4 regions of the Rhizobium sp. SL42 genome follow, and region 3 is predicted to be linked to each of the others. Evidence: riboswitches for the same ligand, from Rfam matches in the RefSeq annotation. Region 3 holds a riboswitch; each other region holds the start of a gene.
What was found. A riboswitch is a leader RNA that binds a small molecule or an ion and turns the genes downstream of it on or off. The one in region 3 is predicted to bind cobalamin.
Positions count from the first base shown of each region.

Region 1: another riboswitch for cobalamin. It lies ahead of IM739_RS07440 (aromatic ring-hydroxylating oxygenase subunit alpha); the one in region 3 lies ahead of IM739_RS19325 (energy-coupling factor ABC transporter permease).
Region 2: another riboswitch for cobalamin. It lies ahead of cobU (bifunctional adenosylcobinamide kinase/adenosylcobinamide-phosphate guanylyltransferase); the one in region 3 lies ahead of IM739_RS19325 (energy-coupling factor ABC transporter permease).
Region 4: another riboswitch for cobalamin. It lies ahead of IM739_RS03200 (DUF1636 family protein); the one in region 3 lies ahead of IM739_RS19325 (energy-coupling factor ABC transporter permease).

Region 1 covers NZ_CP063397.1:1,596,052-1,603,466, forward strand. The annotation lists gene modC (molybdenum ABC transporter ATP-binding protein) at 1-971, shown strand, start outside; gene IM739_RS07415 (winged helix-turn-helix domain-containing protein) at 973-1,359, opposite strand; gene IM739_RS07420 (FAD-binding oxidoreductase) at 1,362-2,789, opposite strand; gene IM739_RS07425 (L-threonylcarbamoyladenylate synthase) at 2,786-3,781, opposite strand; gene IM739_RS07430 (GGDEF domain-containing protein) at 4,004-5,083, shown strand; gene IM739_RS07435 (DUF6656 family protein) at 5,103-5,708, opposite strand; cobalamin riboswitch at 6,067-6,269, shown strand; gene IM739_RS07440 (aromatic ring-hydroxylating oxygenase subunit alpha) at 6,369-7,415, shown strand, end outside.
Region 2 covers NZ_CP063397.1:2,847,102-2,854,516, reverse strand. The annotation lists gene IM739_RS13520 (hypothetical protein) at 1-568, shown strand, start outside; cobalamin riboswitch at 655-1,025, shown strand; gene cobU (bifunctional adenosylcobinamide kinase/adenosylcobinamide-phosphate guanylyltransferase) at 1,222-1,749, shown strand; gene cobW (cobalamin biosynthesis protein CobW) at 1,753-2,826, shown strand; gene cobN (cobaltochelatase subunit CobN) at 2,830-6,591, shown strand; gene IM739_RS13500 (GFA family protein) at 6,595-6,990, shown strand; gene IM739_RS13495 (GNAT family N-acetyltransferase) at 6,987-7,415, shown strand, end outside.
Region 3 covers NZ_CP063398.1:31,379-38,793, reverse strand. The annotation lists gene paoC (aldehyde oxidoreductase molybdenum-binding subunit PaoC) at 1-641, shown strand, start outside; gene IM739_RS19340 (energy-coupling factor ABC transporter ATP-binding protein) at 738-1,571, opposite strand; gene IM739_RS19335 (CbiQ family ECF transporter T component) at 1,568-2,314, opposite strand; gene IM739_RS19330 (energy-coupling factor ABC transporter substrate-binding protein) at 2,318-2,608, opposite strand; gene IM739_RS19325 (energy-coupling factor ABC transporter permease) at 2,611-3,279, opposite strand; cobalamin riboswitch at 3,330-3,545, opposite strand; gene IM739_RS19320 (ABC transporter substrate-binding protein) at 3,890-4,795, shown strand; gene IM739_RS19315 (amino acid ABC transporter permease) at 4,800-5,711, shown strand; gene IM739_RS19310 (amino acid ABC transporter ATP-binding protein) at 5,716-6,495, shown strand; gene IM739_RS19305 (amidohydrolase) at 6,507-7,415, shown strand, end outside.
Region 4 covers NZ_CP063397.1:714,176-721,590, forward strand. The annotation lists gene IM739_RS03170 (ABC transporter ATP-binding protein) at 1-184, opposite strand, end outside; gene IM739_RS03175 (carbohydrate ABC transporter permease) at 196-1,020, opposite strand; gene IM739_RS03180 (carbohydrate ABC transporter permease) at 1,033-1,905, opposite strand; gene IM739_RS03185 (ABC transporter substrate-binding protein) at 2,087-3,400, opposite strand; gene IM739_RS03190 (sugar-binding transcriptional regulator) at 3,552-4,505, opposite strand; gene IM739_RS03195 (hypothetical protein) at 4,648-5,016, shown strand; cobalamin riboswitch at 5,374-5,604, shown strand; gene IM739_RS03200 (DUF1636 family protein) at 5,714-6,121, shown strand; gene IM739_RS03205 (ABC transporter ATP-binding protein) at 6,118-6,912, shown strand; gene IM739_RS03210 (ABC transporter substrate-binding protein) at 6,929-7,415, shown strand, end outside.

The DNA.
Region 1 (7,415 bases), on a different replicon from region 3:
TGATCAATCTGGTCGCAGGCCTTGTCCGTCCGGGCAAGGGACAGATCCGGCTTTCGGGCGAAACCTGGAGCGACAGCGATCGTGGTGTCTTCCTGCCTCCCCATCGCCGGCGCATCGGCTATGTATTTCAGGAGCCACGGCTCTTTCCGCATATGACGGTGCGCCAGAACCTTGCCTATGGCGAACGCCTCTTGCCGCGCATCGAACGGCGGGAAAGCCTGCCGCGCGTCGCCGATCTGTTGCGGATTTCCGCCTTGCTGGATCGCCGTCCGCAACATCTGTCGGGTGGAGAAAAGCAGCGCGTGGCGCTGGGTCGCGCCCTGATGGCGAGCCCGCGGCTGCTGCTGATGGATGAGCCGCTGTCGGCGCTCGACAGCGAACTGAAGCTGCAGATCCTGCCGGATATCGAGCGCATCCGCGACGCGGTCGGCATTCCGATCCTTTATGTCAGCCATTCGGTCGAGGAGGTCGCGCGGCTGGCTACCCGCGTCGTCGTCCTTGAACGCGGCAAGACCATCGCCATCGGCGCGCCGGATACAGTTCTATCGAGCGTTCCTCGCGGTGCCGGCGCCTTGCCGGCCGGCAATTTCATTGCCGCGACCATCACCGCCCATCATCAGGCCGACGGACTGACCGAAGCGCTGTCCAGTGCAGGCCCCCTGTTTCTCCGGGCGGTCGAACTACCGCCCGGTACCGAAATCCGCGTCTTTGTCCCCGTCGCCGATATCGTCCTTGCCACCGCCGAGGTGAGCGGCCTGTCGGCGCTCAATCGCCTGGCGGGCCGAATCACAGATATCCAGCGGGAAAACGGCTCGGCCGTCGCAGTCGTGGTCGATTGCAGCGGCGAGCCCATGGTCGTCGAGGTCACCCGCCGTTCGGCAACCCAGCTTGGGCTCGCCATCGGCAAGCCGGTACATCTTCTGTTCAAGACGGTATCGATTGCGCGGGAAGGCTTGTTTCGGCGGGGCTGACTTACTCGACGTCCGGCTTTTCCGGCGCTCCGGTTTCAAATTCCCGGTTCATTGCCTCCTCGAGCCAGTCGAGATCCGCCGTCAGGGCCTTTCGGCTCTCGCTGTCCATTCGCCGGCAACAGGCAAGCAATCGCTCGCCAAACGGCGTCAGCCCGGCGCCGCCGCCGCTCTTGCCGCCATGGCGGGTGAAGATCGATGGTTCGACGAACATGCGGTTGATCTCGTCGGCAAGCAGCCATGCCCGGCGGTAGGACATGCCGATCGCAGCGCCCGCCGCCCTAATCGACCCATGCTCGCCGATCAGCGCCAGAAGCTCTGCCTTGCCCGGACCGAGACGCGCTCCGTTGGCAAGGTCGATCCTGAGCGTCAGGCGCGTGTCCCTTGTCATCTTCAGTCGAGCACCTTGCCGGGGTTCATGATGCCTTCGGGGTCGAAAGCCTGCTTGATCCGCCGCATCAGTTCGGTCTCGATCGCCGGCCGGCTGGCGGACAGCTCGTCGCGCTTCAATTGTCCGACACCATGTTCGGCGGAAATCGAGCCGTTGTGCTTGTGCACGATCCCGTGCACCACGGCGTTCATTTCGCGCCAGCGGCCGATGAAGTCAGCCTTGTCGGCGCCGACCGGCTGGCTGATATTGTAATGGATATTGCCGTCGCCGAGATGACCGAAAGCGCAGATGCGGGCGTCCGGCATCACGCGGCGCACGGCCTCGTCCGCTTCGCTCAGAAAGGCTGGAATGCGCGACACGGGCACCGAGACGTCATGCTTGATCGAGCCGCCTTCCGGCCGCTGTGCCTCCGACATGCTCTCGCGCAAATGCCAGAACGCTTCCTGCTGCGCAAGCGAGCTGGCGATCGCGGCGTCTTCGATCAGGCCGGCCTCGAAGGCATCTTCGAGCAGAGCCTGGATCATCGCATCGGCCGTCTCGGCAGAATCGGAGGTGGAAATGTCGATCAGAACATACCAGGCATGGGCCGAGGGCAGGGGATCGCGCACGCCAGGGATATGCTTCGTGGTGAACTCGATGCCGAGGCGCGGCATCAGTTCGAAGCCGGTCAGTGCCGTGCCGCAATGCTGCGATGCCTTTTCGAACAGCGCCAGCGCCTGTGCAGGGCTATCGAGACCGGCAAAGGCCACCTGCTTGCCGCGCGGGCGCGGATACATCTTCAACACCGCGCCTGTAATGATGCCGAGCGTGCCTTCCGCCCCAATGAACAGGTCGCGCAGGTCATAGCCGCTATTGTCCTTTTTCAGTCGGCGCAATCCGTCCCAGATCTCGCCGGTCGGCAGGACCACTTCGAGCCCGAGGCAGAGCTGGCGCATGTTGCCATAGGCAAGCACGGCTGTGCCGCCGGCATTGGTCGACAGATTGCCACCAATCCGGCAGGACCCTTCTGAGCCGAGCGACAGGGGAAACAGCCGGTCATGCTCTTCCGCCGCCTTCTGCACGCTTGCCAGGACACAGCCGCCGTCGACGATGATCACATCGGCAAGCGCATCGACTTCGCGGATCCTGTTCATCCGCTCCAGTGACAGCAGAACGTCGTCGCTGCCCTCGCGCGGAACCTGCCCACCGACAAGGCCGGTGCCGCCGCTGACCGGGACGATCGGCGTTCCTGTCGCGCTGGCGAGTTTCAGGATCGCCGAAACCTCCGCCGTGGAAGCCGGCTTCAGCACCAGCGGCGACGAGCCATGATAAAGCCCACGATTTTCGGTGAGGTATGGTTTGATGTCGTCCTGCAGGACCAGCGCATGGGCTTCCCCAACGATATCGATGAAGGCGCGCAGCGTCTCGGCTCGCGTCAATGTCATGCTCATGCACTGTTTCCTTCCGCGTCACGCGGGGCGGCTGCCCGCACCAGCCGATCGTTGATTGCCTCGCCGAGCCCATGATCCGGAATGGCGACGACTGCGATGCCTTGCGCTCCGCTTGCGTCTGCTCGTTTCAGGTAGTCGAACAGATTGGCTGCTGCCTCTGCCAGATCTCCCGCCGGGCTGAGGTTCAACACCATGACGGCGTCGGCTTCTCCGCTGATCGGTGTGCTGCCGAATGCCACAAGCGCCTCATCTTTCGCGACGGAAGTGGCGTTCAGCCGCACGGTGGTATCGGGCGCATAATGCGAGGCTAGCATGCCGGGGGCTTCGATGATTGCGGTACCGGCGACCTTGGGGCGCTCGACAGTGACGCCTGCAAAGGCCTCTATGGCTTCAACGGAAATACCACCCGGTCGCAGCAGGCGTATTTGCCCGTCCTCGATCTTCAGAATGGTCGATTCAACCCCGACTTCGCAGGCTCCGCCGTCGATCACAAGATCGATCTTGCTGCCCAGATCGTCATCGACATGGGCTGCCGTTGTCGGGCTGATCCTGCCGGAGGAATTGGCGCTCGGTGCGGCGAGCGGCCGGCCGAAATGCCGGATCAGGTGGCCGGTGAAGCCGACCGGTACACGGATGCCGACGCTGTCCAGGCCGGCTGTCGCCAGTGGGTGGATGTCGCTTTCCGGTTTCAGCGGCAAGACCAGCGTCAGCGGCCCCGGCCAGAATTGTTCGGCCAGCCTGCGCGAAAGCGGATCGAAATCTGCGTGCTGCTCGGCCATTTCGAGGTTGGCCATGTGGCAGATCAGCGGATTGAAGCGCGGCCGGCCCTTGGTCTGATAGATGCTGGCAATCGCAGCTGGATTGGTTGCATCAGCAGCAAGGCCATAGACGGTCTCGGTCGGGATTGCCACCGGACGGCCGAGCGCAAGAATGACCGACGCGGCGTTGATCGCCTCATCCATGCCGCTGCCGATTGCGATGATCCGGGCCATGTCCCTGCCTTGTTAGCTTTGTTCCCTGTGTCCTTAGCGTGTTCCAACATGCGCGATCAAATGCCTTTTTTGATGAGCGTAAGCATACATTGTTCCACAGTAAATTTTGAGGGGAATTGGCACCGCTAAAATTTTATATATCGATGTAACCGAAATAAAGAATTCTTCTGCGTATAGTCACCGGCAACGAGACAAAAGCCGACTCAAGCCGGGAAGCCACAGATGCAGCAAGTCAAGAATCCTGCCTCCAGCATTGCGCTTCGTGTGGCAACCGCCATGCATCAGATGGGCATTGACGGGCTTCCCCGCAATTATGAGCTGGTCTACGAGGCCTATGCGGGCAGCAATCCCGAACTGGTCCGCGAATTCATTGCGCTCGGCAAGCTGAAGAGCCAGGAAGCGCTCGACGAGTTGGGCCGCAAATATCTGCCTCATCATCATGAGGATGGCTTGCTGAGCCGCCAGAGTGGTCAGGTTCGCGCTGAAATGAGCAATTTCATCAATCTGCTCAATGAGGAAAAGATTTCCCTGACCGACTATGGCCGAGTCATCGGCAATGCCTCGAAAACCATCCTTACGGAAGCCGATCTTGAAGGAACACCGCTCGGCCAGTCGATCAAGGCACTGAAGGCCGCGACCGAACGGCGCGCGCATCAGAACAGCAATGTCGTGCGTGCCGTGGTCGACAAGACCGCATCGCTGGCCGATATGCAGCGCGAGGCCGATGAGGCCGAGGCGGCGAAGTTCGTCGATCCGCTCACGCGCCTTGCCAGCCGCCGCGCCTTCAACAAGGCCGTGGCCAAGATCTATGCCAACCCGGACATGCCGGTTCTGTGCGGCGTCGCCGTCGGTGAAATCGACGATTTTGCCCGTATCCAGGAGCAGATGGGGCCGGCTGTTGCCGAACGTTTCCTGATGCAGGTTGCCAAGGTTCTGGAAGCGGTTTCCGGCGGCGGCGATCTTGCCTGCCGCTTCGATGCCGGCCGCTTCGGGCTGTTGCTCTACACGTCCGACGAGGATGAGGTCAGCCGCGTCATCGAGCTGGTGCGCGCCAAGCTGAAGGCCACGGCCTTTGTCGGCTCCTCGACCGGCCGCGCTCCGGGCCAGATGGCCATGTCCTTCGGGGTGTGTTTTTCCGAGCAGGCGCCGAACGCCTTCGACTTCACCAATTTCGCCGAGAAGGCGCTGTCGACATCCAAGGCCAATGGCGGCGATACCGTCACGATCTACGGCGCCAACGACTATGCCTCCAAGGACTGGCTGATCTACAAGAACAAGCCGGTCGGCGGCTTCGGCGCCTGACAGCGAGAGGGCCCGGCGTCTAAAGCTTGGCGATGATCTTACGAATTTCCGTATCCCGCGCGCCGAGCATCAGCACGTTGCGCAGCGCTTCCTTCGGATCGTGGGTGCGAAACAGCAAGCCGTTGTCACGGATCGACCTGTCGACCACCATCGCCTTCTGCTCGGTCTCCGGCTTGATCGCCACGGCAAAATACATGCGCGTGTAGCTTTGCCGGATCTGTTCGAAGAACTGCTCGGTCCCGCCGATTTCGGCAAAGAAATTGGCAATGTAGAAGGCCCATTTCACGTCGGCATATTGGGCGAAGTTGGTGCGCGCCGCCGTGACGTGACAGTAGCCGAGATGCGGACTGTCATCGAGGGTCTTGTGGAAGATCATCTTCGGAAACTGGATCGACCGGTGGAAGCCGTTGATCCGGCTGTGGGTGGTCTCCGCCGCCGTTTCCAGCCGGCGTCCGGTGCGAACGGCAACCTCCGCATAGGTGAGGTAGCGCTTTTCCTCCGCCAGCCAGTCATCGCGATGGCGCGAGATACGGCCGGTGCGCAGGAATTCCGTGTGCGCGGCCTTGCTCGCGGTCGCGCTTTTGTCGGGGACTCTCGGGGCCGCGTAATATCGAAGTTTTTGCATGTCGAGGCTCTGACGGTTACTGGCTCGGTACGCCGATATTACAGCGACATGGTTAATCATGATTTGCAGGCACTGTGACCTCTTGAGGTTTCGCGAGGCTTGCCGCAGTGCACGTTGGTTGACGCAACTCGTTCCGCTCTGATGATTTCTTCCGGGTGCGACAGACATTGGCGGCCAATCGCCTCGAATTGTCATTTTGCGCCATTGCAATAGTTTCGGGCGCCACCGATCTCCTCTATCTCCAAGAAAATACACATCATTTTTGAGGGGCGCGCTTTTTGCGCCTTTGCGCGGGCATGTCGCAAACATTCCCGGCGGTGTCGTTTCGCAACGCAGTACCGGACTGCCGCCTGTGTTTAGATATCTGCAAGCTCGAGGTGCCGCCCTGCTAGGGAGGGTGGGAAATCGGGAAGCCGGTCAAAATCCGGCGCTGCCCCCGCAACGGTGGTGGAGATAGACGTAACGGCAAAAGGCCACTGGGAAGGTCCTGGGAAGGCGCCGAACGTGTCTGGCAACGGACGTCTCCAGAGCCCGGAAACCAGCCTTGAAGCAATGATATTTGAGGTCGCGGTGGGCGACCGGAGATAGCCGTGATCGCCCTTTTCGGGTCGATTGGTGCTGCGCTCCTGTTCCATCGCCGGTGAAACGAACGAGGACGACATGGATCTGCACAGCACGGTATTGCGGCAGTTGAAGAACCGCCGGGAAGGCTTCAGCCTGGAGCAGCCTTTCTACATCGATCAGGATTATTTCAAGCTCGACATGGAGCAGATCTGGTATCGCGACTGGCTGTTTATCGGCCATGACTGCGAGATCCCGCGCGCCGGCAACTATTTCACCGCCCAGGTCGGCGACTATCCGATCGTCATGGTACGCGGCAAGGACCAGGTGATCCGCGCCTTCCACAATACCTGCCGCCACCGCGGTCACCGCGTCTGCACCTCGGACCGCGGCGCCTCCGCCAAGCTCGTCTGTCCCTATCACAACTGGACCTATGATCTCGACGGCTCGCTGGTCTTCGCCCGCCAGATGGGTGAAACCTTCGACAAGAACGAGTTCGGTCTGAAGCCTGTTCATTGCGAAAGTGTAGGCGGTTACATCTTCATCTGCCTCGCCAACGAGCCTGCCGATTTCGCACCGGTCCGTGCATCGATCGAACCCTACATGAAGCCGCATCGGCTGTCAGAGGCCAAGGTCGCTCATCGCAGCACGATCATCGAAAAGGGCAACTGGAAGCTCGTCTGGGAGAACAACCGCGAGTGCTACCACTGCGCCAGCAACCATCCTGAACTCTGCCGCACCTACCCGGAAGCCCCGACGGCAACCGGCGTCCAGGGCGCCGGTGACGATCCGGTCATCGCCGAACACTGGCTGCGTTGCGAGGCCGCAGGCCTGCCGAGCACGTTCAAGATCGACCCGAGCGGCCAGTTCCGCACCGCCCGCATGCCGCTGATCCAGGAAGCCGAGAGCTACACGATGTCCGGCAAGCGCGCCGTCAGGCGGCCGCTGTCCGACGACGTCTCGACCTCGCACATTGGCACCATGCTTCTGTTCCACTATCCGTCGACCTGGAACCACATTCTCGTCGATCACGCGATCTCATTCCGCGTCACCCCCCTGTCTGCCGAAGAGACGGCCGTCACCACCACGTGGCTGGTACACAAGGACGCAGTCGAAGGCGTCGACTATGACCTCGAGGAACTGACC
Region 2 (7,415 bases), on a different replicon from region 3:
TGTCGTGCTGCTGGTCAAGATCGACAAGTTCGGTGCGGGGGCAAATGCCCGGCGTTACTTCGAGCAGGTGCGGTTTACCGTGACGGCTGCTTCCGTTGAGACCGGTGAGCCTGTTGCGGCAGGAAACTTTACCGTCAATAGCCCGACCAATGATCCCCGCTTTGGCCGCGAGCCATTGGCCGAAGAAATTGCAGCCCGCATCCGTTTTGCCTTTTCGCTGACCGTGCCACGGATCAGGACGACGCGTCCGCCGCGGACGATGTCGACCCGCTTTGCAACCGATCCAGCACCTGTTGAGGCGGTTGTTACGATGCCGAAGCCAGTGCGCGCTGCAGCACCGGTCACCGTGACCAAGCCGGCGCCTGTGGTGCAGCCTGCGCCCGTTGCTGTTCCGGCCGAGATGGTTGCGCCGGTGATTGCCGCTCCCGTGGTGCAGCCGGCAAAGGCAAGGGCCAAGGATGCCCCGGCTCAAGGTGGTCCGGTGGAGCAGGGAGCCAGCGGATCTGTGCGGCTTGACGGGAGCTGCGATCCGGCAACGGATGCCGGGTGCCTTGCGCCGAAGCCCTGACAGCTGATCTGTTTTCGCGATCATGATTTCCGGCAATTGCCTTCGATGCGTCTACGGTCTCGATTGACTTGCCGCGAGGCACCGCCTAATCCTTTCGACTGGATGGTTTCCGGGCGACAGAAGTGTTGCCTGGAAAGCAAAAGGGAATGCGGAGGCAGGGATCCAGACCGGGACTGCCAAACGCAGCCGACCCCGCGACTGTAGAGCAGCGAGGGTCTTCCATCCGGTTTTGTGCCGAAGTCATGACGGGTCGCGCGGTGCGATCGATGCCGGAGGTCTTGAACCGGAAAAGCCACTGGGGTGGCAGCGCGATCAGCCGGGGTGGGACGCCTCTATATCTACGAATCGTCCGCCTTTTCGCGACTGCCGACAAGCCCTGGGAAGGTAAGGAAGATCCGTTGGCGTTTTTTCGCCGGCAGCTGCGAGCCAGGAGACCTGCCGTCCGTGACGGGCCGTTGTGGCCCAATTTATGGGGAGAGATCCCCGGCGCCAGCACGGAGGTTGTCGTGGCGACGTTTGCATGTGGCGGGACCTCTCGGTCGCGCAAGGCGGCGCATCCGGATCGGGATGCGGGTCGGTTCGATTTGGTTGGCGACGGCGTTCTGCCGGTGGCGCCTCGTTGTTGCTCCGGTTTTGCGGAGCGTGGCTGACTGATGCAGTCCATTCATTCCCCTGTTTTTGTCCTGGGTGGCGCCCGTTCGGGCAAGTCGCGGTTTGCTGAGCAGGTCTGCCGCGACAGCGGCCTTGCGCTTAACTACCTCGCGACCTGCCGTGCCTGGGATGACGAGATGGGCGCACGCATCGAGGCCCACAAGCAGGATCGCGCCAGCCACGGCTGGAGCACGCACGAAGAGCCGCTTGATCTTGTCGGATCACTCGTGGCGATCGACGATCCTGGCCGGGTGGTACTGGTCGATTGCCTGACGCTCTGGGTCACCAATCTGATGATGCAGGAGGGGCGTGATATAGCTGCAGAGAGCGGCGCACTCGCTGACCTGCTGCCGTCGCTCAAAGCCCGTATCGTTCTTGTTTCCAATGAAGTCGGTCTCGGCATTGTGCCGGAGAATGGAATGGCGCGCGCTTTTCGCGATCATGCCGGCCGGCTGCACCAGCTCATCGCGGCAAAGGCTGCGGAAGTATATTTCGTCGCGGCCGGTTTGCCGCTGAAAATGAAGGGTTGAACCATGTTGCAGCAGAAAATTCCCGCCACCGTGATTACCGGCTTCCTCGGCGCCGGCAAGACCACGATCATCCGCAACATGCTGATGAATGCTGGTGGCAAGAAGATCGCGCTGATCATCAATGAATTTGGCGATCTGGGTGTCGACGGCGATGTTTTGAAGGGCTGCGGCGCCGACAATTGCACCGAAGACGATATCATCGAGCTGACCAATGGCTGTATCTGCTGCACGGTCGCCGACGATTTCATTCCGACGATGCAAAAGCTCCTGGAACGCGACGTGAAACCCGATCACATCGTGATCGAGACTTCCGGCCTTGCGCTTCCCCAGCCGTTGGTCGCCGCCTTCAACTGGCCGGATATCCGCACCCGCGTCACCGTTGATGGCGTTATCACCGTCGTCGACAGCGCAGCCGTTGCCGCCGGTCGTTTTGCCGATGACCACGACAAGGTGGATGCGGCAAGGGCGGAAGATGAAAGCCTCGACCACGAGAGCGCCATCGAGGAACTGTTCGAGGACCAGCTCACCTGCGCCGACCTGATCGTGCTCAACAAGACCGATCTGCTCGACGCTGCCGGCATCTCTGCGGTGCGCGCGGAGGTGACGGGCCGTACACAGCGCAAGCCATCGATTGTCGAAGCGCGCAATGGCGAAGTCTCGTCGCTTGTGTTGCTGGGTCTCGGTGCCGGCACCGAGGACGATATCGACAATCGCAAGTCGCATCACGAGCTGGAGCATGAGGCGCTGCACGAGAGCGGTGCCGACCATGACCATCATCACGACCACGACGAGTTCGAAAGCTTCGTGCTCAAGCTTGGCGCGATTGCCGATCCGACAAGCTTCGTCGATCGCCTGAAGCCGGTGATTGAGGCCCACGACATCCTGCGCCTCAAAGGCTTTATCGACGTGCCCGGCAAGCCGATGCGCCTCGTCATTCAGGCGGTCGGCACGCGGATCGACACCTATTTCGACCGGCCATGGACGTCGGGCGAAAAGCGCGAGACCCGCCTCGTCGTCATCGGCCTGCATGAATGGGACTTTGGCGCGGTTGTCGAAGCAGTTCAGGCGGCTGCCTGAACCATGCATCTCCTGCTGGCCCAGAAAGGCTCGATTGCCGACGGTGACGAAGCGATCGACCTTGGGCAGACGCCGGGAGACATCCTCTTCCTGTCGGCTGCCGACACCGAACTGTCGGCGGTGGCCGCAGCCGTCGCTGCGGCGGGGGCCGGGCCAAGCTGGCGTCTTGCCAGCCTTATGGCGCTCAAGCATCCGATGTCGGTCGATACTTATATCGAGCGTACGGCGCGCCATGCAAAGCTGATCGTCGTCAGGGCGCTCGGGGGGGCGAGCTATTTCCACCATGCGCTGGAGGCGCTCACGGCAGCCGCGCGTGCCAATGGTGCGCTGATCGTCTCGCTGCCCGGCGACGACAAGCCGGATGCCGGTCTCGATCCCTTCAGTCTTTGCATGGATGCCGATCGCTCGGCGCTCTGGACCTATCTGACCGAGGGCGGTGATCGCAACACCGCGCATTTCGTTGCCTATGCGGCGGCAATGCTGTCGGGCGCCGATAGGCCGGAGCCCGCGCGTCCGCTGCTGAAAGCCGGTATCTGGTGGCCGGGCAAGGGCGCGATCGGTGTCGAGGAGTGGCGGCAGCTGGCTGCCGCCAACGGAAGTGTCGCTGCCATCTGCTTCTACCGTGCGCTCGTCCAGAGTGGCGAAACTGCGCCGGTGGAAGCCATGATCGGCGCACTCCAACGGGAGGGCCTCACGCCGTTGCCGGTCTTCGTGTCGAGCCTGAAGGATCTCGTGTCGGTCGAGACCCTGCGCGCCGTGTTTGGCGACGTCCCGCCGGATGTCGTGATCAACACGACGGGATTTGCCGTTTCGGCGCCGGGATCGGTCAATCCCTCGACCATCCTCGACGAACAGGGCGCGGTGGTTTTGCAGGCAATTTTCTCTTCGTCGCCGAAGGCGGCATGGGAAGCATCCAGCCAGGGGCTTTCGGCGCGCGATCTTGCCATGAGCGTTTCACTGCCGGAAGTCGATGGTCGGGTGCTGACACGCGCCGTTTCGTTCAAGTCGGCGGCCCGCTTCGATGAACGGGTCGAGACCAATCTTGTCAGCCACGAACCGGATCCGGGCCGGATGGCGTTCGTCGCCAGGCTTGCCGCCAACTGGGCGCGGCTGCGCAAGATGTCGCCGAAGGATCGCAACGTTGCGCTGATCATGGCGAACTACCCCAATCGCGACGGCAGGCTCGGCAATGGCGTCGGGCTCGACACTCCGGCCGGGACAATCGAGGTGTTGCGAGCCTTGTCTGCCGCAGGCTACGCGACGGGTGAGTTGCCGGCCGACGGCGATGCGCTGATGACGGCGCTGATGGACGGGCCGACCAATGCGGCCAATGATGGGCGCATTGTCCGCGAAGTCATTTCCTTGAGCGATTACAATAGTTTTTTTGAATCGCTTCCGAAACAGATTCAACACGAAGTGCGCGCTCGTTGGGGTGATGCGGCGAACGATCCCTTCTTCCGCGATGGCGGGTTTGCCTTGCCGCTGATGCGCTTCGGCCGGGTGATGGTAGGCATTCAGCCGGCGCGGGGTTACAACATCGACCCGAAGCAAAGCTACCATTCTCCCGACCTCGTGCCGCCGCATGGCTATCTTGCCTTCTATGCTTTCCTGCGCGGCAGGTTCATGGCGCATGCCGTGATCCACATGGGCAAGCACGGCAATCTCGAATGGCTGCCAGGCAAAGCGCTGGCGCTGAGCGAGACCTGCTATCCGGAAGCAATATTGGGACCTTTGCCGCATCTTTATCCGTTCATCGTCAATGATCCGGGTGAGGGAACGCAAGCCAAGCGCCGGACGTCGGCGGTGATCATCGACCACCTGACGCCGCCACTGACGCGGGCCGAGAGTTATGGCCCGCTGAAGGATCTGGAAGCGCTGGTTGACGAATACTACGAGGCGTCGGGCGGCGATCCCCGCCGGCTGAAGTTGCTGAAGAAGCAGATCCTCGACCTGGTCTCGGATATCGGGCTCGACCAGGATGCCGGGATCGACAAAGGGGAAGCGGAAGAGACGGCGCTGGAAAAGCTCGACGCCTATCTCTGCGACCTGAAGGAACTGCAGATCCGCGACGGTCTGCACATTTTCGGCCTTGCACCCGTAGGACGGCTGCTCACGGACCTGACGGTGGCGCTTGCACGGGTTCCGCGCGGGTTGGGCGAGGGCGGTGACGCAAGTCTGCAGCGGGCGATTGCGGCAGATGCGCTGGCGCAAGTGTTGCATTCGGGCCCATCTCCGTCTGGCGACTTCGACCCTCTCGACTGTGTCATGTCCGATACCTGGACGGGATCACGGCCCGAGATCCTCGCACGCCTGACCGACGAACCGTGGCGCACCCACGGCGACACCGTCGAGCGCATCGAATTGCTGGCGGCGGCTCTGGTCGACGGAACGACCGCCTGCCCGCCGGACTGGAGCCGGACCGAAGCGGTCCTCGCGGAGATCGAATGCCGCCTTAAGCCGTCGATTGTCCGGTCTGGTCCGGCGGAAATCGCCGGCCTGCTAAAGGGTCTCGACGGTCGTTTCGTGCCGCCCGGCCCTTCCGGCGCCCCGACCCGCGGGCGTCCCGACGTATTGCCGACTGGGCGCAATTTCTACTCGGTCGACAGTCGTGCCGTGCCGACGCCGGCTGCCTACCAGCTCGGCAAGGCGTCAGCCGAACTGCTGATCCAGCGGTTTGTCCAGGATCACGGCGAATGGCCCTTATCGTTCGGGCTGACGGCCTGGGGTACGTCGAACATGCGCACCGGCGGCGACGACATAGCCCAAGCGCTCGCGCTGATTGGCGTCAAGCCGGTTTGGGACATGGCCTCGCGGCGGGTCACTGGTTACGAAATCCTGCCGCAGGCGCTGCTCGGCCGGCCGCGCGTCGATGTCATCTTGCGCATTTCCGGCTTTTTCCGCGATGCCTTCCCGGAGCAGATCGCCCTTTATGACAAGGCGATCCGTGCCGTCGGTGCGCTTGACGAAGATGAGGGCGACAATCCGATTGCGGCGCGCATGCGGGCCGATACCGCGCAGCTGGTTGCCGATGGCCTCGACGCCGCCGCCGCCACAAGGCGTGCCGGCTACCGCGTGTTCGGCTCGAAGCCAGGCGCATACGGGGCGGGTCTGCAGGCGTTGATCGACGAGAAAGGCTGGGAAAAGCGCGGTGATCTCGCTGAGGCCTATCTGGTCTGGGGCGGCTATGCCTATGGGGCGGGTGCCGAGGGAAAGGCCGAGCGCGGGTTGTTCGAGGAGCGGCTACGCACAGTGCAGGCGGTGGTGCAGAACCAGGACAATCGCGAGCATGACCTGCTCGACAGCGACGACTACTACCAGTTCGAGGGCGGCATGACGGCGGCGATCGAAGAAATCTCGGGCGCACGGCCGGTCGTCTACCACAACGATCATTCGCGGCCGGAAAAGCCGGTGATCCGCACCCTGGAGGAGGAGATCGGACGGGTCGTGCGCGCGCGTGTTGTCAATCCGAAATGGATAGAAGGCGTGATGCGCCACGGCTACAAGGGCGCCTTCGAGATCACGGCGACGGTCGACTACATGTTCGCTTTCGCGGCAACAACGGGCGCCGTGCGCAATCATCATTTCGAGGCCGTCTATCAGGCCTTCGTGCTCGACGAGCGGGTGCGCGACTTCATGGCCGAGAAGAATCGACCGGCATTGCGGGAAATGTCGGAGCGCCTGATCGAAGCCATCGATCGCGGCTTGTGGACGCCGAAGAGCAATTCGGCCAAATTCTCCCTGCTTGAAATTGCCGAGGAGATCTAGGCCATGACTGAGTTGTCCGGACATTGTCTGTGCGGGGCGGTGCGATTCAAGGTTCGCGGCACGGTGCGGACGGCGGGCCATTGCCACTGCGAAAGCTGCCGACGGGCTGCCTCGTCGCCGGTCACGAGTTTTTTCACCGTCGAGCGCGCGGATACGGTGCTGGCTGGCGACAGTCTGCGCTACTATGCCTCGTCCCCCGGCGTGCGGCGAGGTTTCTGCAGTCAATGTGGGTCACCGATGTCATTCGAGACCGAGCGGCGACCGTCCGAAATCGACTTCTATGTGGCAAGCCTCGATCACGGCCTGGAGATGGCGATCCGGGAGCACTGGCATTGGAACGAGCGTGTCGACTGGCTCAATGTCATCGACGATCTTCCCAAGGGTGAGGGCGGAGCATGAACGATACGATCCTGATCAGCGTTGTCGAAGGCGAGGACAAGGAATTTGCCGACGCAACCGTGGCCATTCTGGACGAGGCGGCCCGAGCGCTTGATAAGCCGTTTGATGGCGAAACCGTGCAGGTACGGGCCGAAGACGGCGAGGGGCGTCTGTTGGGTGGCCTTGTCGGGTCCGAGGTGCAGGGCTGGTTGTATGTGAAACTGCTTGCGGTCGCAGCCGATGCCCGCAATTTCGGGCTCGGCGGCAAGCTGCTGTCTCGGGCCGAGGACATCGCCCGAGCCAGGGGCTTTGTCGGTATCTATCTCGACACGTTCGATTTCCAGGCGCCACGCTTCTACCTGCGCGAGGGATTTACCGAAATCGGACGCCTGCCTGCTATCGGCGGCAAACCGCAGCGCATATGGTTTGTCAAAACATTTGATAAT
Region 3 (7,415 bases):
ATGCCGCATGCGTGAAACTGCGACAGGCCGTGGCAACTGCTCTCGGCTTCAACTCGGATGCCGCCGTTTTTGAAAATGGCGAGGTCCGCAGTGGCAACAGGGTGGCACGGCTTGGCGAGGCGGCGGGTGTCGACGGGCTGTCCGCCGAGGACGGGATCGAATGGGGCGATCTGGCAAAGACCCATCAGCAGTCGACATTCGGCGCCCATTTTGTCGAGGTGGGTGTCGACAGGGCAACCGGTGAAACACGTGTTCGCCGCATGCTTGCGGTCTGCGCGGCCGGGCGAATTCTCAATCCCGTTACCGCACGGAGCCAGGTGATCGGTGCAATGACAATGGGTGTCGGCGGCGCCTTGTCGGAAGAACTCGCGGTCGATCGTCGCCGGGGCTTTTTCGTCAACCACGATCTCGCCGGCTACGAGGTGCCGGTCCACGCCGACATACCTCATCAGGATGTCATCTTCCTGGACGAAGTGGATCCATATTCATCTCCGATGAAGGCAAAAGGTGTCGGAGAGCTCGGCTTGTGTGGTGTCTCGGCTGCGATCGCCAATGCGATCTACAATGCCACGAGGGTGAGGGTCAGGCACTATCCTATCACGCTCGACAAGCTGATCGGTGGCCTTCCGGACATTGCCTGAAGCGGACAAGGGCGACCTGCCGCCTGAGGTCGCCTGAACCGGCACATGGACGGATGCAAACTGATCGCATCCCTGAAGGCATGTGGCGGTGCCGTTTCAGCCCTGACGCGCGCGAAGCTGTTGCACCAGCTCCGGCACGCTTCGCGGCAGGTCGCCGTCTTGCGAAATCAGTCCGCTGTTTCGCAATTCGCTCGACAGCTGATAGATGAGGGGAAGGCGCAAATCGGTGTCTTGCTGGAAGTTGCTTTCACCGAACACATGTTCAGCGCGCCCTTCCATGATGATTTTGCCTCTGGCGAAGACTGCGACCTGATCGGCCCAATTGTAGGCGATATCCATGTCATGCGTGGCAATCACCACGGCAACGCCCTGCGTCGCAAGGCTTCGCAGGGTCTCGCAGAGTTCGTCGACCGATTTCGGGTCAAGGCCGGCGGTCGGTTCGTCGAGAAGAAGAACAGCGGGCGACATGGCCAATACGCCGGCGATGGCAACCCGCTTGCGCTGCCCGAAGCTCAGCAAATGCGTCGGTCGATGCGACAGCGCTTCGATCCCCATGACGGCGAGCGCCTCCTGTACCCGTGTCCGGGCTTCGCTCACCGAAAGGCCGAGATTGAGCGGCCCGAACGACACATCTTCGAAGACGGTCGCGGCAAAAAGTTGATCGTCGGGATCCTGCAACACCAGTCCGACCTGCGACCGGAGCTCGACGAGGCCTTTGCGGCTGTAGCTGACCGGATTGCCATTGAGCAGGACTTCGCCGGCGGCAGGTTTGAACGTGCCGTTCAGCGTCGACAGCAGGGTCGACTTACCAGCACCGTTCGCACCAAGGATCGCCATGATTTCTCGCCGGTTCACCACAAGGGAGGCCTGGTCGAGCGCCCGGGTCCCGTCGTCGTAGCTGAAATCGACAGCGCGTGCCTGCAGGATCATGGGGCGCACCACATCAAGACGGCAACCGAGCCCAGAAGGCAGGTGATCATCAGCAACCGCACGTTCGATGCCGGCTGTTCCACCGAAATGAAGTTCAGACGGCCACCATAGCCTCTCGCTGCGAGGCCCGCCTCTATGCGCTGGGCGCGTCCGAGCACTCGCGGCAGCAGGGATGCGAGCAAAAGACCGTTGGACGTTAGCATCCGCCGGTTGCTGGTATAGCCCAATCGGGAACCGAGCGATTGTTGGCCGGCCTCAAGACAATCCAGCAGCAGCCAGATGAGCCTGAACATTGCCATGGCGATATCGGACAATTCCGCATTCAGGCCCATCCGCTGCAGCAATTGAACGATGCTGGAGAGAGGCGTGGTCAATGCCAGAAGCAGCAGGGCCGCAATGCAGGTGGTGCTTCTGAGTGCCACGAAACCTGCAGAATAGGCAGCATCCGTGGAGACAAGCGACAATGTCGGAACAAATCCGACCATCCTGACGGAGACGAGTTGCGCCAGTGTTCCCGTGATGATGAACAGCATGGGGACGCGGGCAGCCTTGAATATGTCGTGCAGCCGCAGTCCGGGGCCTGTCTTCATCAATGCCAGTATCGCGATCAGCAGGCCGATCTGGCCTGTCCATCCGACAGAATCCAGCGAGATGATCATAAGGCCGACGGCAAGCAGAAGCTTTTCACCGGTGGCGTAGTGTCGCCACCGGTTGGTCTGGGCACAGCGATCGATCGCACGCATCGTCTACTTGATATCCGGGCGCTTTGCCGGCGACGAGCGACGACCGAAATAGAAGCCGACGAGACCTGCGCCAAGTGCTGCCTGCAGAGCAAACAGCAGGCTTTCGATCTCGCCGCTCGGCGGCTCCCACAAAGGCGCAGCCCAGGGCGTGTAGTCTGGCTGAATTTCGGTGATGGCGGCTTCAGCTTCGCCGTCCGCACCGGCAAATTCGGCGTCTCCGCCATGGTGAATGATCAACGGCAGGATTGCCAGGGCGATGACCGCAAACAACATCCAGAGGTTACGTTTCAGCATGATCAGGCCTTCGCGGTAAAGATGTTGAGGGCGTTCAGTTCGCCGCGGCTGTATCGCTGCAGCAGGTTGAAGACGATGACCGTCAACAGGCCTTCGCTGATGGCCAATGGCACCTGCGTGACCGCAAAAATACCCAGAAATTTCGCAGCAGCGCCTGTGATGCCCGATACCGGATCCGGAAATGCGAGAGCGAGCTGCAGAGAGGTCGTCACATAGGTCGCCAGGTCACCAAGCGTCGCAGCGACAAAGATCGCGATTGCGCCGCTGAAGCCGGCACCTGTTATGCCCCTGAAGAGGCCATAGGCGACAAATGGACCAACGATGGCCATGGAGAAGATATTGGCGCCCAGCGTGGTCAGTCCGCCATGTGCCAGTAGCAAAGCCTGAAACAGAAGGACAATCGTCCCGAGCACGGTGGTGACCGTGGGGCCGAACAGCGATGCCGCAAGCCCGGTTCCCGTCGGATGCGAGCAGCTCCCGGTAACAGACGGGATCTTGAGCGCAGACAAGACGAATACATAGGCGCCGGATGCTGCCATCAAAAGCTTGATTTCCGGTTTTTCACGCACAAGCGTGACAATGCGCCGGGCGCCATAAATCACAAATGGCGCGGAAATCGCGCCCCAGCCGACTGCGTGCGCGGCCGGCAAATAGCCTTCCATAATATGCATGGCATAACCCTCTACCGCGCCCACCGCGCGGCTCGAACAAACACCACGGATGTCGTGGCCCAGCGATGGCAGGTCTCCTGGCTCACGGGTCTTGGCTCAGTCCGCCTTATCAGCCGCAATATCGGCCAATGGCATCGTTGGACATCGCTCACCGCTTACAGTTGCGGGGGCAGCCACGGTTTTGGTCCCTGATGGGTAGTCCGCACCGTGTTCCCTTTTCATCCGCCGTCGTTTCATCGGGCGGAACCATCAAAGAAAGCATTATGCGCCACACGGCTAGAACGCAACGCAGAGGCGGAGAAATAATGCGCAAGTCCACGCCGCCGGACAGCGAATATGGTCTAGCAGCCGTCAATGGCTGCCGCGAAAGGCAAGCGCGTTCGTAAATTGTCACATTCAGCCGGGTTGTCCCAGCCCCGCCGGACATCTCGCGCCTGACCGCTTGGCCACCTGTCCTTGGTTTCAATAACCCAGGGGAATAGATAGCCTCAATTATACTATTAGACGGCATTCACTCGTTCACGCATATTGCTGTCATCGAGCCAGAGATGTGCATCCTCCCAAGCTGAACTTATCTGCGTAACTCGAAGCAAAAATAATGGGGAACTCAATGTCCAACATGCGTAATTGCCTGACATCAAACGTTGGTGCCGCGATCCTGGTGGCAACAGCATTCTGTAGTCCCGTCCTTGCCGACGGCTTTGATACTTCGGGTATCAAGGTCGATGCCGCGCTGGCTGCGCGCCTTCCCGCCAAGATCAAGTCGGCCGGTGTGATTTCGATCGGCTCCGATACAGCCTATGCTCCCTGGGAATATCTCAGCGAGAAGGACGGCCAGACGCCAGAAGGCATCGATGTCGACATCGCCAATGCCATCGGTGCGAAACTCGGCGTCAAGATCGACTTCCAGACATCAGCCTTCGATGCCATCCTGCCCGCACTCGGGACCAAATTCGATCTCGGCGTCTCCGCTTTCACGATCAGCAACGAGCGGATGAAGGTGGTAAATTTCGTCAGCTATTCCGACAGCGGAAGCTTGTGGGCCGTCAAGGCCGGTAATCCGTCGAATTTTGATCCTGCCGACTTCTGTGGTCGGAAAATTGCAATCCAGTCAGGCTCCTGGCACGAGGGCATCGTCAACGAGGCGGACAAGGCGTGCACCGCTGCCGGAAAGCCCGCGATCGACATTCTGCCCTTTGCAACACAGACGGAAGCCTTGACCCGTGTCGCCGCCGGCGGTGCGGATGCGACGATCTCCGGCGGTTCGACCGTCGGCTATGCCGCGAAGCAATCCAAGGGCCAGTTGGAAGTCGTCTCGCCGACCACCGGTGTGTTCAGCGAGCGGGGACCGAACGGGATCGCCGTCGCGAAGGCGGATGCCGAATTGACTGAGCTTGTCGCCGATACCGTCAACGCGCTGATCGCGGAAGGCACGTACAAGGCCCTGTTCGACAGCTGGGGCGTCGGCACCGAAATTGTGAAGAAGGCCGAAGTCAATCCGACAGTCAAGGATTGATGCCGTGGCTTTGGACGCAGATACCATGCGGACCGTCGCTACCACGTCTGCAGCGTCTAAGCCGGATGTCGCGCGGAACATCATTGTTCCGCGCCGGCACCCGGGCCGTTGGCTGGCGGTGGCCGTGATCGCAGTCATCGCCCTCCAGGCGGCGCACGCTGTCGCCGTCAATCCGAACTTTCATTGGGACGTTTTCCTGAAATATCTGTTCTGGCCGCAGGTCGTTCGAGGCGTCGGCTGGACACTGCTGTTGACGGTTGTCGCCATGGCGGTCGCTATCTTTGTCGCGGGGGTGCTGGTGATCATGCGCGACAGCGACAATCCGGTTCTGAAGGGCCTCGCCTATAGCTGGATCTGGTTCTTCCGCGGAACGCCGATCTACACACAATTGTTGTTCTGGGGCCTGTTCGCTGTCCTGTTTCCGCATCTTTCGCTGTCCATTCCATTCGGGCCGGAAATTGCCGGAATTGAAACACGCTATCTCGTGACACCGGCGGTCGCCGCCATTCTCGGGCTGGGGTTCAACGAGTCCGCCTATCTGACCGAAATCTTCCGGGCGGGGTTCAACTCCATAGATCACGGTCAGGCGGAGGCAGCCCAAGCCTTGGGAATGCGGCCGGCCAAGATCTGGTGGCGCATCCTGATGCCCCAGGCCATGCGCGTGATAATTCCACCCACAGGCAATGAAACCATCGGCATGCTGAAGATGACATCCCTGGTGCTCGCCGTGCCCTTCACGCTCGACCTAATGTTCGCCACGAATGCGATCGCCAACAGGCTCTACCTGCCGATCCCACTGCTGATGGTGTCGGGTGCCTGGTATCTCGCCATCACGAGCCTGCTGATGGTTGGCCAGCATTTTCTCGAACGTCACTTTGGTAAGGGCGTCTCGCCCAATCCAGCCAGGGCGGAGTGAAGCCATGGATACAATCGTCAAATCGGACGTCTGCGTCGAAATGCAGAACATCCATAAATTCTACGGGTCGGTCCACGCGCTCAAAGGCGTGAACCTGTTGGTCCGGCGCGGTGAGGTCTGCGTTGCAATCGGGCCTTCCGGATCCGGTAAGTCGACGCTGTTGCGCTGCATCAACCAGCTGGAGGCGATCTCTGCCGGAAGGGTATTCGTCAAGGGAGAGCTGCAGGGCTTCACCGAGCAGAACGAGCGTTTCCATCCGCTCGCACCGGGCCATGTCGCAAGGCAGCGGCGGATGACCGGCATGGTCTTCCAGCGTTTCAACCTCTTTCCGCATATGACGGCACTGCAAAACGTGATGGAAGGGCCGGTGCATGTGAAGGGCTGGTCCAGGAACGATGCCCAGGTCAAGGCGCTTGAGCTTTTGGCGCGCGTCGGGTTGTCAGGTTTCGGCAATCGCTATCCCGGCCAGTTGTCCGGAGGCCAGCAGCAGCGCGTGGCCATCGCGAGGGCCCTGGCGATGGAGCCTGAGGTCATGCTGTTTGACGAGCCGACCAGCGCGCTGGATCCAGAGCTTGTGGGGGAGGTTCTCGACGTGATCAAGGACCTTGCCCGAAGCGGTATCACCATGGTCGTGGTCACCCATGAGATCGGCTTCGCCCGAGAAGTCGGCAGCCATCTGGTCTTCATGGATCAAGGCATGATCATGGAAGAGGGCCATCCCCGTGAGATGCTCGCCAATCCGAAAAACCCGCGCACGGTCGCATTCCTCTCCAAGGTCCTTTGAGAAAGTACACCATGATAGAGCCGAAACTTGTTGAACAAGTCACGGGATGGCGACGCCACCTCCATGCACATCCGGAACTTTCCGGAGAAGAGGCAAAGACCGCAGCTTTTGTCTCCGAACAACTCACGTCCCTGGGCATTCCGCATGAAACGGGCATCGGCCATCATGGCATTGTCGCGACACTCCATCGGCCGGGGTCGAACAGGTCGATCGGCCTGCGCGCCGACATGGACGCATTGCCGATCAAGGAAGCCAATATTTTCCCGCATGCTTCTCGCAATTCCGGCGTCATGCATGCCTGCGGCCATGACGGTCATACCGCAGCGCTTCTCGGTGCCGCTGCGGTGCTGGTCAAGGACGATAGCTGGACGGGAACGATCAATCTCGTGTTCCAGCCGGCGGAAGAGAATGGCAAGGGGGCAAAGGCGATGATCGCCGACGGGTTGTTCGAACGTTACCCGATGGAGAAATTGTTTGCCTGGCACAACTGGCCCGGCCTCCCTTTGGGCCAGGTTGCGGTTCACACTCGGCCTTCCATGGCCGCAGGTGGCGACTGGCGTATCGAACTCAAGGGACTGGCGGGCCACGCGGCAGCGCCGCACCTGACACGCGATCCGATCAATGCGGCGGCACACCTGATTGTCGCGCTGAACAACATTGTTTCACGCAATGTCGATCCGCTTGAGACCGTTGCGTTGACGGTCTCGATGATCCAGGGCGGAACTGTCAGCAACCAGATTCCCGAGACCGCGACCATCATCGGCACGCTCCGGACTTTTGATGTCGAAGTTCGCAAAGCCGTGATCCAGCGGATGTCGGAGGTTATCGAAGGCACCGCCGCTGCATGGGGCGTAAAGGCTGAGTACGAGATCAATTCCACGGGACGGGTGATGGCCGATACGCCGGCGGAGGCCGCGTTA
Region 4 (7,415 bases), on a different replicon from region 3:
TCAGGATCTTCCCACCCGAGACATCCTCGAGACCGGCGATCAGGCGCAGCAGGGTTGATTTACCACAGCCCGAGGGGCCGACAAATACGGCGAATTCGCCGTCGTTGATCTGCAGGTCGATCGAAGGAATGACCGAGACTTCGCCGAAGGTTTTCGACACGTTCTGAAGTGTGATGCTACCCATTGTGGTCTTCCTTATTTGACGGCGCCGAAGGTCAAGCCGCGGACAAGCTGTTTCTGGCTGAACCAGCCAAGGATCACGATCGGGGCGATGGCCAGTGTCGAGGCGGCGGACAATTTGGCCCAGAAAAGCCCTTGTGGAGAGGAGAAGGAGGCGATGAACGCTGTCAGTGGCGCCGCATTCGTCGTCGTCAGACGGATCGTCCAGAAAGCCTCATTCCATGCGAGGATGATGTTGAGCAGCATGGTGGAGGCAATTCCGGGCACCGCCATCGGCGTGAGGACGTAAACGATTTCGCCCCAAAGCGATGCACCGTCCATGCGTGCGGCCTCGAGGATCTCACCGGGGATCTCGCGGAAGTAGGTGTAGAGCATCCAGATGACGATCGGCAGGTTGATCAGCATCAGCATGATGGTGAGGCCGATGCGCGTGTCGAGCAGCGAGGTGTCGCGGAAGATCAGGTAGATCGGCACGAGCACGGCGACCGACGGCATCATCTTGGTCGACAACATCCACATGAGGATGTCCTTGGTGCGCTTGGTTGGTGAAAAGGCCATGGCCCAGGCCGACGGGATCGCGACGAGAAGTGCCAAGATCGTCGAACCGACCGAGAGGATCACGGAATTCATGAATGGCTTGAAATAGTCACGCTGCGTCTGCACCGTGACAAAGTTTTCCAGCGTGAAAGACGGGATCAGCCGGAAGCCCTGGATTGCCTCCGTCTCGGTCTTTAGCGACGTGATGATCGTGTAGAGGATCGGGAAGAAGATCACCATCGCGAGAATCCAGGCGACGGCCGTGAAGGCGAGCTTGCGTTGGGTCGAGACTGCGCGTGCCATGATGTCTTCTCCTTACCGGTCGAGGTTCTTGCCGACGGCGCGCATCAGGAAGAAGGCGACGATATTGGCGAGGATGACTGCGATGATGCCGCCCGCCGATGCGCCGCCGACGTCGTAGCCGAGCAGGGCGGTGCGGTAGATCAGGAACGGCAGGTTGGTGGAGGCGTAACCCGGGCCACCATTGGTGGTGACGAGGATTTCTGCATAGACACCGAGCAGGAAGATCGTCTGGATCAGGATAACCACGGTGATCGCACGCGCCAGATGCGGCAAGGTCAGGTAGATGAACTGGTTGATGAAGCCGGCCCCGTCCATTTCGGCGGCTTCCTTCTGTTCGCCGTCAAGCGATTGCAGCGCAGTCAGGAGGATGAGCGTTGCAAACGGAAGCCATTGCCAGGCGACGATGACGATGATCGAGAACAACGGATATTGTGCGAACCAGTCGACGGGCTGCAGGCCAATTGCCCTGTTGATATCGGCCAGAACGCCGTACCCGGGATGCATGATCATGTTTTTCCACACCAGCGCGGCAACCGGCGGCATGACGAAAAAGGGCGAAATGATCAGAATGCGAACTACGCCTTGGCCGAACATCGGCTGGTCGAGCAGCAAGGCGATGGCAATCCCGCCGACCACGGTGATCAACAGAACGCCACCGACGATCAGCAGTGTGTTCCAGATCGACTGGAAGAAGGCCGGATCGGTATAGAAATATTTATAGTTGAACAGTCCGGCGAAGCTGACATTGCCCGGATTGAGCAGATTGTAGTTCTGGAACGAGAACCACAGCGTCATTGCCAGCGGAACGATCATCCAGACCAGAAGAAGACCGACGGACGGCGCCATCATGAGACGCGACAGCGTCCGTGTGTTGTGCGTAGCCATGGAAGAACCCACCCTAATGGCCAACACGCGCGGCTGTCTGGGCCGCCTGCGTCAGCTCGTTTTCTTGTGTCGGCCAAAATGGCCTGAAGCATCCGCGCCGAACGGCAGGAGAGGCGCGTTGGACTTTTGGTGTCGCCGCCCGGATCGCAATCCGGGCGGCTTCATTTCCTTCGGGAGGAAATTACTTGATGTAACCGCCGCGGGTCATTTCGCGCTCGGTGACCTGCTGGGCCTGTGCGAGAGCATCATCGACCGACATCTGGCCTGCAAGCGCTGCGGAGAACAGCTGGCCGACGGTGGTGCCAAGACCCTGGAATTCGGGAATGGCGACGAACTGCACGCCGACATAAGGCACCGGCTTGACGGTCGGGTTCTTCGGATCAGCCGCGTTGATGCTGTCGAGCGTCATCTTCGCGAACGGAGCCGCCTTTTGATATTCGGCATTTTCGTAGAGAGAGGTGCGCGTGCCCGGAGGAACGTTGGCCCAGCCTTCCTTGGAAGCGACGAGGTTCGCGTATTCCTTGCCGGTGGCCCAGGCAATGAACTTTTCGGCAGAAGCGGTCTTCTGTGAACCGGCCGGAATGGCAAGGTTCCATGCCCACAGCCAGTTGCCGCGCTTGCCGAGACCCGTATCCGGTGCCAAGGCGAAGCCGACCTTGTCGGCAACCGTCGAGTCCTTCGGGTTGGTCACGAACGAGGCAGCGACAGTGGCGTCAATCCACATGCCGCACTTGCCCTGCTGGAAAAGCGCCAGGTTTTCGTTGAAGCCGTTCGACGAAGCGCCCTGCGGGCCAGCGTCGTTCATCAGCTTCACATACATGTCGAGCGTGTTTTTCCATTCCGGCTGGTCGAACTGTGGCTTCCAGTTCTCGTCGAACCAGCGTGCGCCGAAAGCATTCGACGTTGCCGTCAGGAACGCCATGTTCTCGCCCCAGCCGGCCTTGCCGCGAAGGCAAATCCCGTTGATGCCGGCTTCGCGGTCGGTCATCTTGCGAGCTGCCTCGCCGATGAATTCCCAGGTCGGCGCGTCCGGCATGGTCAAGCCGGCCTTTTCCATCAGGTCGCGACGATACATGACCATGGAGCTTTCGCCGTAGAACGGTGCGGCATAGAGCTTGTTGTCGTCGCCGGTGAGACCGGAACGGATGGCTGGCAGCAGATCGTCGACGTCATAGTCAGCGCCGAGATTGTCGAGTGGCAGGAGCCAGCCCTGCTTTGCCCAGATCGGAACTTCGTAAGTGCCGATGGTCATGATGTCGTACTGGCCGCCCTTGGTGGCGATGTCGGTTGTGACACGCTCGCGCAGGACATTTTCTTCCAGCGTGACCCATTCGACCTGGATGTCGGGGTTCTTCGCGGTGAATTCGGACGTCAGACCCTGCATGCGGATCATGTCGCCATTGTTCACGGTCGCAATGGTGAGGGTTTCGGCAGATGCCATGCCCGCAAGGGCGAGAGCTGAGCATGCGCCCAGCAAAATCGTCTTCAATGTCATGTCTTCCTCCCAGAAGAGAACTGAGCATTCGCTTTGCTCATGGGCAATTACTCACTTCATGGCCATGGAAAGTCAATGGGCATTCCATGCTGCGATGCCGCAAGAATTAGTCAGCCAATTGAAATTTCAGGATTTAATTTAATCGCAACGCTCAATTCTTCAGCAGATAACGGGCCGCGTCTTCGTCGGTAATCAGCCCATTTATATGCCCGCCGCATGCCGCAGCGCGGATGGCGGCATGTTTGCGTTGGCCGCGTGCCATGCCGATGACGGTCGAGGTGTCACGCGAGGGAATGGCAAGGCTTGCCACTCGCTCGTTGACCGGGTCGTCAAGCAGACGGCCATCCGGCCCAAAGATCCAGCCACAGATTTCACCAGTCGCGCCTGCCGTCAGCAGTGCCTCCATCTCGTCTCGCTGCAGAAAGCCGTCCAGCAGGAGCGGTGCATTGAGCGTCATCTCGCCGATACCGACGAAGGCGGCGTTGGATGATTTGCCAAGTTCGATCGTCGGGGCGACCAGCGGCTGGCGATGCAGAAGATCGCGCTCTTCTCGCGAAGATACGATAACCGGGAGCGGCATGGGGAAATGTCGGGCCTTGACCGCATCTGCCATCGAAAAGATGACGTTGAAATAGGCGGCCGATCCGTCCGGACTGATATTGCCGGTCAGCGAGACAATCTTGTGCTGCGGACATTCCATGGGCGAGAGCTGATCGACCATGGCACGTAGCGTACGTCCCGTTCCCATGGCGATAACCAGCGGGTCGGGCTGTTTCAGCCATCGTTCCAGTTCGGCGGCGCCGGCCTCCGCCACGCCAACCGTTGCCGAATCGGAGGCCGGATCACTGGGGACGATTTCGACATGCCTGAGACCGTATTTGTCTTTGACCGCCTCTCCGAGTTCCAGGCAGGCGGCAATCGGATGGTCGAGCCGTACCTTGATCAGCTTCTCGGCAACCGACAGGGACACGAGCCTTTGCGCGCTCTGGCGCGAGATGCCCATTGCAACCGCGATCTCGTCCTGGGTTCGACCGGCGACATAATACAGCCAGCCTGCTCTTGCCGCATCATCGAGCCGAGTTTGACCTTCTTGTCGCTTTGCCATCGAGATTGGACCACCCTTTCCAGATCAGTGCTGCCAACTTTAACCGCGACTGTCAAATTGCCGAAGCCGCCTCAAGCCCTGCAGGATGTAAATCTGCAGGTTTGATGATTTGTGTGAACCAGTCGATTGTGTGGCGAAGCCCTTGTTCCAGGGGAATTTCAGGCCGCCAATCGAGAAGATCGCCGGCGCGGCGGATATCCGGTTGCCGCCGCCGTGGATCATCGATCGGCAAGCGAAGATCGACCACATCCTTGCTGGTCGGGATTTCGCGCTGAACCATTACGGCCAGTTGGTGGATAGTGAATTCGTCCGGATTGCTCAGGTGATCGGCCATGCAGGATTGAGTTCTCGTTCCATCATCGCGACCAGCCCGCGGCCGGTGAGAGCCTGGACAACCAGATTGGACGATGCGGCCTTCGTCGGGCTGCATGTGCGGACCACAGGCATTGAACAGCCTGGCGACGCGCGCGTCTACGCGGCCGAGGCGAAAGAGATCGAAACACGGCCTTGAACAAAAAAATCGGCTACTCCTGCAAATGTACGAATGTGCCTATTCTCTTCCCCGGAAGATATGCTTGGCGGACCTGTCTGCGCCCGTATTTTGAGAGGCGTATCAGGGAAGTCGCTTGAAAAGCACGCCGCTGACGAGCGCTCTTCGAAGGTAAGGCATTCCTCCAGGTTTATTTGCAACTTGATCGCGAACCTCCGCCCGGTGTCGGCAGCTTGGCGGCCATTGGAATTGCTCCGTCTTCAGAATCTGCTGGACAAAATATCTGATCGACATATACGTAACGATATTACATTACGAAACGAAGCAGGATTGGGTGGTGCTCACCATGTGCAGGCTTGACCGAATGCCCCGTCAGGCCCTAAGCATTGGATCGACGGTTCCCCAATTGGATGACTCCAAGGGGATTAATAGGGAACACGGTGCGGAAGACCCAATTGGGACCAAAACCGTGGCTGCCCCCGCAACTGTAAGCGGATTGCCGTCCATCGTGGTGCGAAAGCGCCAGGCCACTGCGAGTTGACTCGTGGGAAGGCCGATGGACAGCAGATATCCGCGAGCCAGGAGACCTGCCGTCACAGAAGAGAAACCGCAACGGACGGGGTGTTCCGATGGAAAAGATCTGGCTTGAAAGCAGCGCGTCTGTGCGCTTTTTTTGCAATGCCATTTTGCCTCCGGAGATAACCGACGGGGGAGAATTATGGCGCCTGCGAAACAACACACGGTAACCGTTTGTACGGATTGCCGAATCACCGGCACGGCTTGCCGGCCCGGACTGAAGCTCCTCGCTCACCTGAATGCGTGTCTGTCAAAGATGGATGCGTCTGCCAATCGTGACTTTGCGGTTGAAGGCACGGTCTGCATGGCGGGCTGCTGGAGACCTTGCACCATCGCTTTCCAGGCAAGCGGCAAGGCCACTTATCTGTTCGGTGATATAGAGCCTGATGCCGATATCGAAGCGTTGGTGGAATTCGCCAAACTTTACGGCGAACGGCCCGACGGCATGACCCGGGAGGCAGAGCGTCCCCGCGGGCTCGGCGGCAAGGTTCTTGCGCGCATCCCGGCCTCCGTTCTTGTCTCTGAACGGTCTGGGGAGCGTCTCCAGTGAGCTGCGATGCGACCGGTACATCAATCACCGTCTCCAATCTCGGCTGGGGGCCGAAACCGGGCCACTTTCTCGTGCGAGGGGTCAATTTCGCCCTGGATGCCGGAGATCGGCTTGCGATCATAGGTCCGAATGGAGCTGGAAAGACGTCGCTTTTGCGCTGCCTGTATCGTGGCGTCTCACCGCGGGAGGGAAAGGTCGAGGTCGGCGGTGAAGACATCTGGCAAATCGGTTCCCGGCAGGTTGCGCGCCGGATTGCGGTGGTGCTCCAGGAGATGCCGGCAGACTTTCCATTCAGCGTTCGCGACGTGGTGTTGATGGGGCGTATTCCCTGGCGCGAAGGCCTGACCGGCTGGACCGACGAGGATCGCCAGGAGGTTGCCCATGCGCTTGAACACCTGAATCTCAGGCATCTTGCCGCGCGCCAGTTTTCCACCCTGTCGGGAGGCGAGAAGCAGCGCGTGCTGGTTGCCCGCGCTCTCACCCAGAAGCCCGAGATCATCATTCTCGATGAGCCGACCAACCATCTCGACATCCGTCATCAGCTCGAGATTCTCAATCTGTTGCGCACGCTCAAGCTCACCATCATCACCACGCTGCACGACATCAACCTGGCCGGTGATTTCGCAACGCATGTTGCGCTGATGCGCGATGGCCGCATGACCGCGTTCGGAACGCCGGACAATGTTCTGACATCCCATGCCGTGTCGGCCACTTTCGGCGTGGCGGCCACGGCCCATCCGGTGCCGGGTAACGGAACGGCACGCTTCTCGTTTTCACTCGAAACAGTCTGATTTAAAAGGATTTTACATGTCTTACCGACGCTTGGCCGCATCCACCGCAGGTTTCCTCGTTTCCGCCCTGTTCGCCAGTTCGGCGCTTGCCTATCCGGTGACCGTCAAGAGTTGCAACCGCGATGTCACATTCGAGGCCGCACCAAGCCGTGCAGTTTCCAACGACGTCAATCTGACCGAGATGATGCTGGCATTGAAGCTTCAGGACCACATGGCTGGCTACACCGGCGTCTCCGGCTGGAAGACCCTGGACGAAAAAATCAGGCAGGGCGTCAAGGAGCTACCCGAACTGTCACCCAAATATCCGACCAAGGAGGTGTTGTTGAATGCCGACGCCGACTTCTATTTCGCCGGTTGGAATTACGGCATGAAAGTGGGCGGCGAAGTTACCCCGGAGACGCTCGATGCCTTCAAGATCAAGGTTTACGAACTGACGGAATCCTGCATTCACATCATGGCAAAGGACAAGCCGACGATGAACGATATGTTTGTCGATCTCGTCA